Regions from separate parts of the Dyella sp. 333MFSha genome, predicted to be linked through region 1. Evidence: predicted binding sites of a transcription regulator. Region 1 holds the regulator's gene; each other region holds the start of a gene.

Evidence for each region. The regulator sigma-54, encoded in region 1, starts transcription at its own class of promoters, with help from an activator protein. The targets are predictions, from matches to a motif close to TGGCACGNGCNTTGC.
Region 2: flgB (flagellar basal body rod protein FlgB) is a predicted target of sigma-54. The motif match lies at 2,090-2,104, and genes of this name have one in related genera.
Region 3: BLT40_RS00375 (flagellar basal body-associated FliL family protein) is a predicted target of sigma-54. The motif match lies at 1,760-1,774, and genes of this name have one in related genera.

The regions. Positions count from the first base shown of each region.
Region 1 covers NZ_FNBR01000003.1:71,016-75,138, reverse strand. Annotated here, with positions in the region: gene rapZ (RNase adapter RapZ) at 1-362, opposite strand, end outside; gene hprK (HPr(Ser) kinase/phosphatase) at 383-1,333, opposite strand; gene raiA (ribosome hibernation-promoting factor, HPF/YfiA family) at 1,450-1,803, opposite strand; gene BLT40_RS13675 (RNA polymerase factor sigma-54) at 1,926-3,413, opposite strand; gene lptB (LPS export ABC transporter ATP-binding protein) at 3,536-4,123, opposite strand, start outside.
Region 2 covers NZ_FNBR01000001.1:52,493-56,615, reverse strand. Annotated here, with positions in the region: gene flgE (flagellar hook protein FlgE) at 1-542, opposite strand, end outside; gene BLT40_RS00260 (flagellar hook assembly protein FlgD) at 564-1,211, opposite strand; gene flgC (flagellar basal body rod protein FlgC) at 1,221-1,634, opposite strand; gene flgB (flagellar basal body rod protein FlgB) at 1,631-2,050, opposite strand; gene BLT40_RS00245 (chemotaxis protein) at 2,224-3,141, opposite strand; gene BLT40_RS00240 (methyl-accepting chemotaxis protein) at 3,298-4,123, shown strand, end outside.
Region 3 covers NZ_FNBR01000001.1:77,399-81,521, reverse strand. Annotated here, with positions in the region: gene fliM (flagellar motor switch protein FliM) at 155-1,177, opposite strand; gene BLT40_RS00375 (flagellar basal body-associated FliL family protein) at 1,194-1,694, opposite strand; gene BLT40_RS00370 (flagellar hook-length control protein FliK) at 1,898-3,091, opposite strand; gene fliJ (flagellar export protein FliJ) at 3,110-3,544, opposite strand; gene fliI (flagellar protein export ATPase FliI) at 3,544-4,123, opposite strand, start outside.

The DNA of each region.
Region 1 (4,123 bases):
GCCGCCAGCGGGTGACGGCGGCGGGTCTCGGAGTAGCGCTTGATCAGGACGTCGTCGCGGCTGTCCAGGAAGATCAGATGGACGTGGACGCCCGCCGTGGAAAGCTCGGAAAGCACGTGAGGCATGCGCGAGAGGTCGATGCGCCGGTTGCGCACGTCGACGCCCACGGCGATGCGACGGCGCGGTCCGTGCTCGCCCTGGCTGACGGCGGCGACGAGCTGGGGAATCAGCTCGGCGGGCATGTTGTCGACGCAGTAAAACTCGAGGTCTTCCAGCGCACGCAGGGCGACCGTCTTGCCGCCGCCGGACATACCGGTAAGGACGACCAGATGGATGGCGCCAGGTTCGACGATGGGGCTCATGGTTTGCTCGGTCACGTCGGTCACCACGGCGGCAGGCGGCGCATCTGGTGCGCCTGCCGGTCGATGAAGGTTTGTGCGGGATCGATGCCCTTGCTCTTGAGCACGTGATTGCGCACGGCCGCCTCCACCAGCACCGCGAGGTTACGGCCGGGAGCGACGGGAATGGTGATCTTGGGCACGTCCACATCCAGCACGTTACGCCGGCTGACGTCGCCGGTAAGGCGGGTCATCGCGTCGATGTCTTCACCGGAGGTCAACGGCTTGAGGTGCACGACCAGACGCAGGTATTTCGATGGCTTGACCGCCGTGTGGCCGAACATCTCGCGGATGTTGAGCACACCCAGGCCGCGCACCTCGAGGAGGTCCTGCAGCAGCTCGGGGCAGGCGCCGTCTATGACGTCTGGCGCGATGAGGGTGAATTCGGTCGCGTCGTCGGCGACCAGGCGGTGGCCGCGACTGATGAGTTCCAGCGCCAGCTCGCTTTTGCCGGAGCCCGGGTCGCCGGTGATCAGCACGCCGATGGAAAACACCTCGAGGAAGACGCCATGAAGCGTGACCCGGGGTGCGAGCGTCCGCGCCAGGTGGTACTGCAGATACGTGAGCAGCTCGTGGCCGCGCTTGGTGCTCTGCCACAGCGGTGTGTCGGTTTCTTCCGCGACTTCACGCAGGTCGGAGGGGATCGACTGATCTTTCGTGACGATCAGCGCGGCCGGCTGGTAGGCGGCGATCTTGTGGATGACCTCCCAGCGCTGGCGCGATTCGAGGCCGTCGAGGTAGTTGAGCTCCTCCGTGCCGATGATCTGCACCTTGTTCGGGTAGATCACGTTGAGGTAGCCGACCAGCGAAGGACGGCGGCTCTGCTTGGCATTGGGCTCGAGCACGCGGGCCTCGCCGCGCATGCCGGCGGCCCAGCGAAGCGCCATACGTTCGTAGACGCCGTCGAAGAGTTGTCTGGCGGTGAGCCGATCCACGCGTGTGATCCCTTTAGATGGCGAAGCCGGCGTGAGGGCGCCGGCTGGGGCTATTGTGCCATCAACACGCGGGAGGAGGCCCGGCGGCGCGCGCGAGCGGCCGCCGGGCGCTCGCGTCAGTCGGTGCTGGCAACGCGCGCGTCGCGGCCTTCGGCGTTATGGTGATCCTTCAGCTTCTCTTTGTGCTTGCGAAGCTGGTCGGCGAGTTTGCCGATCATGGCGTCGATGGCGGAATAAAGGGTGTCGCCCTTGTTGTCGTCTTCCAGGCGGGCCACGCCTTCGCCATGGAGCCGGGTGCCGGCACAGTGCAGGGTGCCTCCGGCCTTGTGCTCGTTCTTGTCGACGGAAAGGACCACGTCGAGGGCTTTGATATTGTCGAAAAGGCGTTCGAAGCGGCCGATTTGCTGTTCCACGCGCTCGCGCAGAGCGGGGGTGATATGGACGTGCTGGCCGCTGATCTGGATTTGCATGACGCCTCCTTCTTGCTGAGGGTGTCGCCTTATGGCGACGAGATCGGAACGGCGGGGTTGCCGCTCCTCAAGCCTGAACTGATGAGACCGTGGACCTCCGCCGGGGTTCCCCCCGATGTTTCTCAACCTGCGCGAACGCGTTCGCTGGAGCTGGGAATTCGCATCGCTTCACGGTACTTGGCGACCGTACGGCGTGCGACCTGAATTCCGCGTCGATGGAGCTCCTCGGCGAGGGCCTGGTCGGACAAGGGGCGGCGTGCGTCCTCGCCCGTGATGAGCTTGCGCAACATGGCCTGGATGGCGGTGGCGGATGCGCTGCCGCCGTCTTCCGTCGCCACGCCACTGGAAAAGAAATGCTTGAGTTCGAAGGTGCCGCGCGGCGTGTGCATGTATTTCCGGGTGGTGACCCGTGAAATCGTCGATTCGTGCATGCCGACTTCTTCGGCGACCTCACGCAACACCAGCGGATGCATGGCCTCGGGGCCGTAATCGAGGAAGGCGCTCTGGCGGCGGACGATGACTTCCGCGACCTTGGTCAGGGTTTCGGCGCGCGACTGCAGACTCTTCAGCAACCAGCGGGCTTCCTGCAGCTGGCCCTTCATCCAGGTGGCGTCGTCGCCGCGCGCGCGGGCGATGAGGTTGCAGTAATGCTGGTTGAGCCCCAGCCGGGGCTGCGCGTCGGCGTTGAGGCTGACCGTCCAGCGACCCGCTTCCCGCCGTGCGTACACATCGGGCGCGACGTATTCGACGGGCGTGGCATCCAGCGCGGCGCCCGGGCGCGGATCGAGGCTGCGGATCAGCGCCGCGGCGCTGGCCACCTCGTTCTCGGCGGCCTTGAGCCGACGGGCGATCTTGACGCTGTCGTTTCGCGCGAGGAGCTCCAGCTCTTCAAGGACGATACGGATCGCCAGGTCGCGGAACGGTGTTTCGGTCGAAAACTGCGAGAGCTGGCAGAGCAGACAGTCGCGCAGATCGAGGCTGGCGATGCCGGTGGGATCGAATCGCTGCACGCGCTGGCGTACCGCTTCGATCTCCCCGGCACTGGCCCGCAGTTCGGCGGGCAGCGCGACTTCCACCGCCTCGACCCCGTCGCGCAGGTACCCGTCCTCGTCCAGCGCGTGGATGATCGCGGTGGCGATCGCGTGGTCGCGTGGGGAGAACTGGGAAAGATTGAGCTGCCACTCCAGGTGCTGCTGGAGGCTTTCCGGCGCGGCATTCTGCGGCTCGAAACCGTCTTCGTCACCACCGTTCGAACGCGATGGGGCGCCAGCGTAGTCACCCGCCTCGCCGTGGAAGCGATCGTCATCCCACTCCGGGGCGAGTTCTTCGGACGGGGTGGCGGTGGACTCGTCCTCCTTCGAGGACTTGGCCGGGAGCTCCTGGCGGGACGGGAACTCCGCGTCGAAACCGTTCTCGTCCGCGGCGTCGCCGTCGGCATCCGCGTCGGATTCCGCATCTTCGGCAAACTCGAGCAGCGGGTTGCTCTCCGCGATCTGGCGGAGTTCCGCTTCGAGCTCCAGCTGCGACAGCTGGAGCAGACGAATGGCCTGCTGTAGCTGCGGGGTCAGCGTGAGCTGCTGATGCAGGCGAAACTGAAGTCCGGGTTTCATGCCTTCGATGCGTGAGGTGTCGAATCCATCCTAACCCCTTGCGGCCTCCACAAACCAGCGGTCCGGCCGGCTAGCACCTCTGGCCGAATCTGCGCGTCGGCGCAGATGGCCGGTGACGCGCTCTAGATGCGGAATTCACGACCCAGATACACCTCGCGCACCTTCTCATCGGCGAGGATGTGCTGAGGCGTACCGCGCGAGAGGACCTCACCGTCGTTGAGGATGTACGCGCGGTCGCAGATGCCGAGCGTTTCGCGGACGTTGTGATCGGTGATCAGCACGCCGATGCCGCGTTCCTTGAGGTGTCGCACGATGCGCTGGATCTCGCCCACGGAAATGGGATCGACGCCGGCGAACGGCTCATCGAGCAGCATGTAGCGCGGGCGTGCCGCCAGCGCCCGGGCGATTTCGACGCGACGACGCTCGCCGCCGGACAGGCTGATGCCCTTCTGATCGGCGATGTGCGCGATCTTCAGTTCGTCGAGCAGGCTGTCGAGTTCGTCGTCGCGCTGCTTCTGCGTCATGCCGTCGCGCAGTTCGAGCACCGCCATGATGTTGTCCGACACGCTGAGGCGGCGGAAGACCGAGGCTTCCTGCGGCAGATATCCGATGCCGAGCTTGGCGCGCGCGTGCATGGGCAGGCCGGTGATGTCCTGCTGATCGAGCTTGATCACGCCCGCGTCGGCCTGGATCAGCCCGACCACCATGTA
Region 2 (4,123 bases), on a different contig from region 1:
TAGCTCTGGTCGTTGGTCGGATCGAAGGCGACCGTCTTGGCCGTGTCCGACGAGGACAGGTTGGCGGTCAGGCCGATCGTGCCGCTGGCCTTGGCCGCACTGGTGCCCGTGCTGATCTTCAGGTCCTTCAGGGCGCTGATGTCGAAGCCGCCTGTCGCGGTCGGCGGGTAAACCTGCAGGTTCTGGCCGGTCGCGTTGACGATGTTGCCATTGTCGTCCGGGTGGAAGTTACCGGCGCGCGAGTACGAATAACCCGAAGAATCACGCAAGGTGAAGAAGCCCGCGCCGCTGAGCGCGAAGTCGTAGGAGTTACCGGTCTGGGTGACGTTGCCGTCGCCGAACTGCTGGGCGATGTTGGTCAGGCGGACGCCGCTGCCCGCCGCCGTGGCGGACAGGTTTTCACCGGCCACGGAATACACCTGCGAGAACTCGGCGCGCGAGCCCTTGAAGCCGACCGTGTTGACGTTGGCGATGTTGTTGGCGGTGACTTCCAGGTCGGAAGACGCCGCGTTGATGCCGCTGAGGGCGATATCGAAAGGCATGGGTGTGTTTCCTCGCTGGAATTACATGATTTGCGCGATCTGGCTCAGCAGGGCGCCGCCGTAGCCGGCCACCTGCACATAGGTTCCGTCCGTGCCCGAGGCACCGACGCCTTCCACCTTTCCGCGAACGAACGTATCGATCGCGTTGCCGCCGGAAGTAGCGGTCATCTGGTAGACACCGTCGGTCAGCTGCGTGCCGTCGTCGGATTTACCGTCCCAGGAAAACTTGGTGAGGCCCGCATCGGGCTGGCCCAGGGAAATCGTGCGGACGACGTTGCCGGAGGCGTCCTTGATCTGCACGTTGACGTAGGTGCCGGAAGTACCGACGTTGACGGCGCCATCCATCTCGCTGTTGGTCAGCTGTCCCGCGGTGGACGGCACGAGCACCTCCTGGCCGACCAGACTGGCGGCACGGACGAACTGATCGCCGGTGAGGTTGGTCGCCAGCGTGTCGAACGAGCTCTGCAGCTCCTGCGTCGCGGCCACCTGAGAAAACTGCGCCATCTGCGCCACCATCTGGGTGGAATCCATCGGCTTGGTCGGGTCCTGGTTGGTCATCTGGGTGACCATGAGTTTCAGGAAATCCGACTGGCTGAGGGTCTGTTCCTTCAGCTGGCTGCTGGAAGACGTCGAGGACGTGGAACTGGTAGTGCTGACGGAAGCGACCATGGGAGTGCCTTATTTGCCGAGGTCCAGCGTCTTCTGCATGAGCTGCTTGGCGCTGTTCATGACTTCGACGTTGTTCTGGTAGGAGCGGGACGCGGAGATCATGTTGACCAGCTCGTCGACCGGATTGACGTTGCTCGAATAGACGTAGCCGTTCGTGTCGGCCAGCGGATTGGCCGGCTCGTAACGCGACTGGATCGGTGCCTGGCTCTCGGTCACGCCGAGCGCGCGGACACCGCCGTTTTCCATCTGGCCGTCCACCTGCTGCTGCACGGCCGCGAAGGTCGGCTGCCTGGCGCGGTAGGCGGTGGCCTCGCTGCTGGACAGGCTGTCCGCGTTGGCCATGTTGCTGGCGGTGGTGTTCAGTCGCGCGGACTGCGCGGCCATGCCGGAACCGGCGACGTCGAAAATCTTCAGGAGACTCATGAGGCGGTCCCGGTGATGGCGAGGCGCATGGTGTGGATCTGCGCGTTGATGAAGCTGAGCGATGCCTGGTAATGGATCGCGTTGGCGGCGAACTGCGACTGCTCGACCTGGGTGTCGACGGTGTTGCCGTCCATGGTCGGCTGGGTCTCGGCGCGGTAGGCCAGCTTGTTGGCCTGGTCGAGCGCCACGGCGGGGTTGCCGCCGATGTGACCGTCTTCGGTCGACGCCATCTGCAAGGTGTGGCCATCGGTGGCCCCGGTCGCGGCGGTCATCGCTTTCTTGAAATCGAGGTCGCGGGCGAGGAAGCCCGGCGTGTCGGCGTTGGCGAGGTTGGATGAAATGACCTCGGCACGACGCTGCCACAGGCCAAGGGCCTGGGCGTGTACGCCGAACAGCTTGTCGGATGAATCGATCATGGGCTCGTCCCCTCTCGTGACCTTGGCCCGAGGGGTTGAGCAAGAGCCGTGCCACGGCTGGGGACTAACGACGAAACGGCGCCGCAGCGCCGTTTGCAAGGTCTTGCGACGAGCCCGAAGCCGCCAGCGCCGGAATTCCGACGCGCGTACGGCGGTGCCGCGTCAGGGCGACGTCAGGCCGGGAGCAGCTCGAGCACGGCCGTGGCAAGCACGTCGGGCTGGAACTTGGCGATGAACCGGTCGGCGCCGACGCGCTCGACCATCGCCTCGTTGAACACACCGCTCAGCGAGCTGTGCAGCAGGACCTTGTGATGACGCAGGCCGGCCTCTTCGCGGATGGCACGCGTCAACGCGTAACCGTCCATCAGCGGCATCTCGATGTCGGACACGACCAGGGCGACCCGGTCGGCGACCGGACCCGCCGCGAGTTCGCGCAGCTTTTCCAGGCCTTCCTTGCCGTCTTTGGCCACGACACATTCCAGGTCCATCTTGCGGAACAGGTCGACGATCTGCGTGCGGGCGACCAGCGAGTCGTCCACCACGAGGACACGGCGACTGCCCGCGTGCTGGATATGGGCGGCCTGCTGCACGCGGTCGGACAGCTCGACCGCCCGGGGATCCACATGGGCCAGCACCTGCTCGACGTCGACCACGGCGAGCAGGTCGCCGTCGAGACGCGTCACGGCGTTGACCCGCGCCCCATAGCCGAGCGCCGGCGGCGGCGCGGCCATATTGGTGCCGTCGACGTGGACGATCCGATCCACGTCGGATACCAGGAAACCCTGCACGGAGCGGTTGAACTCGGTCACGATGAGGTGCGCGCTGTCCACGGTGGCCAGCGGCGGGTAGCCCATGGCGGCGGCCAGGTCGATCACGGGGATGGTGCTGCCCCGGTAGTCGAAGCTGCCCGACACCAGCGCGTGCATGCTGGGCATACGCTCCAGACGCGGCCGGCGGAGCACCTCACGTACCTTGAAGACATTGATGCCGAACGCCTGGCGGTCGCCGAGACGGAACAGCAGCATGGCCACGCGGTTGTGTCCCGCCAGGCGGGTGAAGGTTTCCACGGTGTCGAGCAACGGGCGGGCCATGTCGTGCCTGGGCATCTGCATAAGGTGTCGCGGAACGTATCGGCGCGGTCACCCATACCTTGAGGTACCCGACTGGCACACGGATTGCTTGGCTCAAGAACGACGGCTCCTGGACGATTACTAGGGGCGACCATCCGAACAAGCGAAAGCGAAATCATGACCCTCCTCTGGAGCCAGCACGTCCGCCTTCTCGCCAGCGCCGCCGCCACCGGTGACGCCGCACGAGTCCGCGCCCTCTCCGCGCAGTATCCGGCGGCCGCCAGCGCCCTGGGCGCACTGCTCAAGCCTGCGGAGGCGCCGCGCACCGCACCGGCGACGACGATCCAGGCCATCGAGCAGCAAGGCATGGTCCTGACCAATGCGCAGGCGCTCGGCGTCAGCCTGCAGGAGCTGGTCGGCAACCTCGAAGGCGCGCGCGATACCGCCGGTCGATTGACGGAAGCCAGCGCCAGGATCTCGACGGCGATCGACCATGCCCACGGCAGCGTCACCGGCATGGCGGAATCGGGCAGTCAGGGCCAGGCGACCGCGGGCGACCTCGACGGCCAGCTGCGCCTCCTGCGCAGCGCCCTCTCGGGCATGAGCCGCAACCACGCTCAGTTCTCCGAATATTTCACGGCGATCCGCAAGCTCACCGCGGCCGTGCAGGACATCGCCCATCAGACCAATCTCGTCGCGCTCAACGCCGCGATCGAAGCCGCGCGCGCCGGCGAAGCCGGTCGCGGTTTCGCCGTCGTCGCCGACGAAGTGAAGCAGCTGGCCGAGAAGACCACCCAGGCCACCGCGGAAATCGACCAGGTCACGCAGACGGTCGGTGAATTCTCGGGCCAGCTCGACGACGCCGTGCAGAACAGCCTGCGTCGCCTCGACCAGACCCAGTCCGGCATCGCCGGTATGCAGGCATCGCTGGGTCGCGTGGATGAGGCCGTGCGCGGCGCCCGCGGCAGCCTCGACGCGGCACGCGAAGGCATGACCGCGCTGG
Region 3 (4,123 bases), on a different contig from region 1:
ACGCTGTCGAAACGCTGGAGACTGTAAATTTACCGTGTTTTTTCAGTGCTTTGAACGACGCTTTCCGGTCACGTCTCGCGCCCGGAAAGTGACGCTCGGCGGAAACCTGACGCTCGACGGCAGTTAGTCACCGAGCCGGTCCATTGACGGCACTTCACGCCAGTACGGGCATCGGCTCCGTCGTGGTCACCGGCATCGCCCTGCCCTCGCCGCGCTTGCGCATCAGAGAATCGAACTGCACCGCCTTGTTGCCTCCGGAGTTGGCCATGCGGCCCCGGAAAATAGGAACGTCTTCGGCAAAGACCGTTGCCGTCTCCGGCAGGCTGATCGGGATGATGTCGCCCTTGCGCAGGTGCAGGAAGTCGCCGATGGTCAGGCGCGCTTCGGCCAGCATCGAGGTGATCTCCACTTCCGCATCGAGAATTTCCTCGTGCAGGTTCTGGATCCAGCGCTCATCGCGCTCGGCCCGGTCGCTCTGCACGCCGGCATCGAGCAGTTCACGGATCGGCTCGACCATCGAATACGGCAGCGTGAGATGGACTTCACCGCCGCCGCCGTCGAGCTCGATATGGAAGCGCGACACCACCACCGTCTCGGTCGGGCTGACGATGTTGGCGAACTGCGGGTTGATCTCGGAATTGAGGAACTCGAACTGCATCTTGAGGACCGGCGCCCATGCTTCCGCCATGGCCGAAAAGGCCTCCGCCAGCACGATCTGGATCACGCGGTTCTCGGTCGGCGTGAAATCGCGGCCCTCGATACGCGCGTGGTACCGGCCGTCACCACCGAAGAAGTTGTCGATCACCGTGAACACCAGGCGCGGCTCGAACACCATCAGCGCGGTACCGCGCAGCGGCTTGATGCGAATGAGGTTGAGATTGCTCGGCACCGCCAGCGAGTGAACGTACTCGTTGAACTTGGTCATCTTCACGCCAAGCACCGACACTTCGCAGGACTTGCGCAGGACGTTGAACAGGTTGGCGCGGAAATACCGGGCGAAACGGTCGTTGACCATCTCCAGCGTGGGCAAACGCCCGCGCACGATACGGTCCTGCTGGGTGAAATCGTAGTCGTGAACACCGCCCGGTGGCGGCAGCTCGACCTCGGTTTCGACGGCACCGCCTTCCACACCCGCGAGCAGGGCGTCGATTTCTTCCTGGGTGAGAATGTCGCTCATGGCTGCGGGTGTCCCGTCACTGCATGATGAAGCTGGTGAAATAGACCGCGTCCACCCCGGGGCGACCGATCTTTTCCTTCAGCACGCGCTGAATCTCGGCGAGCGCGGCGGCCTGCAGCTTCTGCTTGCCCTTGACGTCGGACAGGGACTTCACGTCCTGCGCGGAGAACAGCATCAGCAAGGCATTGCGGATCTCGGGATCGGCTTCCTTCGCCGCGGCGATCGCCTCCGGGTCGTGAGACATGACGTTCACACCGACCTGCAGGAAACGCAGCGCCGCCTCGTCCTGGAAATTGACCACGAAGGCCGGATCCAGCTGCAGATAAACCGCCGGTTTGGCCTTGGCCGCCGCGGCGGCATCGGCCGCACTCGTCTTGCCGTGGCCGCCCTTCATCAGAAACCAGCCGCCCGCACCGCCCGCCGCCAGCACGATGACCGCGCCGATGATCAGCAACTTGCCCTTGCCCTTCTTCTTTACGGGAGCGCCTTCGGGCGCGTCCATCTGTGCTGCGGCCATGCGTGAAAAACCTCTGTGATGCGAATGCGATGTCGTCGTTGCCCGATGGGCTCACGGGCATTGTTGCAAGCGACGTGCCATCTGCGTCCATGTAGCGTGATGCGCATCCCGCTTCGCGTCGCGCCGTCGTTGTCGCCCCGAATACGCGCCGTCGCCGCGACGACGAATTGACGCGCGCCAATTCGTCGTCACCCAATCGATCGTCAGGCCACTTCGTCGACCAGACCGCGGGATACGCGCGAGGTCGCCAGTGTGACCGTCGCGCCCTGTGCATCGTCCGCGCCACCCTGCCCCGCGCCGCCGTTGCCGGTATGCCCGTCATCCTGCCCGGTCTGGCGCTGACCCACGTCGGTCTGGCCGAGCGACAGGCCGTGATGCGCCAGCATCGTGTCGAGCTGCGAGAGCGTCTGCTGGACGGCATGCACCGCTGCCGGGTGCTGCGCCATGATCGCGACATTGACCTTGCCGCCGTCGACATTCACGCGGACGTCCATGCTGCCCAGCTCTTCGGGGTGCAACTTGATCCGCGCTTCCTTGACGTCACCACCGCCCATCCAGGCGATCTGCTCGCCCAGTTCCTGGGCGAACTGCGGCGAGGTGGCGGTCTGTGTGGCCTGTACCTGCAAGGCCGCGCCGTCCACCGGTGCCAGACCGGGCGTATGGGTCAGCGGCATCGGGCTGGTCGTCGGATCGGAAGGCGACGCCGCGTCCTCCTTTCCCGTGCCCACGGTCACCGTGCGCGCGGCCAGAAGCGCAGCCAGCGGGGATCCGGCGGCCGTCGACGCGGTCGCATCGGCAAGGGCACCGGCGCCCTCGGTCGACGCCAGCATCGCACCCTTGCCGTCGCCACCGGTCACGGCGGCAGCGGCAGCGTTCGGCAGACCCATGGCCAACGCGCCAGCGCTGAGATCGCCCGTCTTCCCGGCGACGCCCTTCAGGGCACCCAGCGTCTTCGACGCCAGTTCGGTCACCTTGGGCGGTACGCCGATCAGGGCGAGCATCGTGCTGGCAATGGACGTGTCGTCGTTGTCGGACGTGTCGTCCTTCTTCGCGTCATCCTGATTGGCGCTCTTATCCGCTTTCGTACTCGCGACCTTGCCGTCATCGGCTTTGGCAGACGTCGTGCTCTTGTCGTCGCGCTCATCGGCACTGTCGTCCTTCGCCTTACGCGTGTCGGACGGTGCGTCGCCGCGGCTGCTGGCATGGGCGTCAGCCGCATGCGGCCTGACCGTGCCGCCGGCGCCGGTGTGCGCCTGGGCGTGCGCGCTGTCGAGCACCGCATCGAAGCGCTTCGACGGGGTCGTGCCGTCGTTCGCCCTGGCCGTCGCGTTCGACGCGGACGTGGGTGCCTGGCTGACCGGGCGGGCGAGGTTGAGGGCGACAGTGGCGTTATTCATGCGGTGCTTCCGGTGAGATCATGCCGAGCCCCTCGGGTTACGGCGGTACTGCGAGCGCTCGTCGGCCTGTTCCTGCTCCCGACGATCCTGTGACTTACGTTCCTGGTCGCGATACCTGGTGGTCACCGACTCGAGCGCCTTGGCACGGCCGCGGGCCTCCGCCCACGACTGGCGCGCTCGTTCGAGCCCCTGCTCACGACGCTGGACTTCGCTCATCTGCTGCACGATGGCCATGTCGATCTTCTGCAGGAACTGCTGCCGGTTGAGCAACGCGCTGACGCCGATGCCATCGGGCATCGCCGCGTACTCGTTGCGATAGCGACGTAGCTCGGCCAGCTGCTGTTCGCTCTCGGCAAGCGTCCGCTGGTGCGTGGCGAGCGCACGCGTCGCGTCCTCCGCCTTCTCGGCGGCGATATCGACAACGGGTTGCAGGCGGTCGGCACGCGAGGCCATCAGTTAGTCCTCGCGACATCGACGAGGCCGGCTTCCGCATCGGCCAGATCCACCGGCACATCGGTTTCCTGCTGCAGGAAGGCCGAAAGACGCGGATACAAGGCAATCGCCTCGTCCGTACGCGGATCGCTGCCCTTCTGGTACGCCCCCACCGCGATGAGGTCGCGCTGCTGGCGATACGCCGAATACACCTGGCGGAAGCGCTGGGCGGAACGCATGTGATCCTTGCTGACGACCGCCGGCATGACGCGGCTGATCGACGCTTCGATGTCGATCGCCGGGTAATGACCGGCTTCCGCCATGTCGCGCGACAAGACGATATGACCGTCGAGAATGGCGCGCGCGGAGTCGGCGATCGGATCGTGGCGGTAATCGTCGCCTTCGGTGAGCACGGTGTAGAACGCCGTGATCGAGCCGCGACCTTCCGCGTCGTTGCCCGCGCGCTCCACCAGCGCCGGCAACATCGCGAATACGGACGGCGGATAACCTTTGGTGGCCGGCGGTTCGCCGATCGCGAGCGCGATCTCGCGCTGCGCCTGGGCATAACGGGTGAGCGAATCCATCAGCAGCAGGACGCGC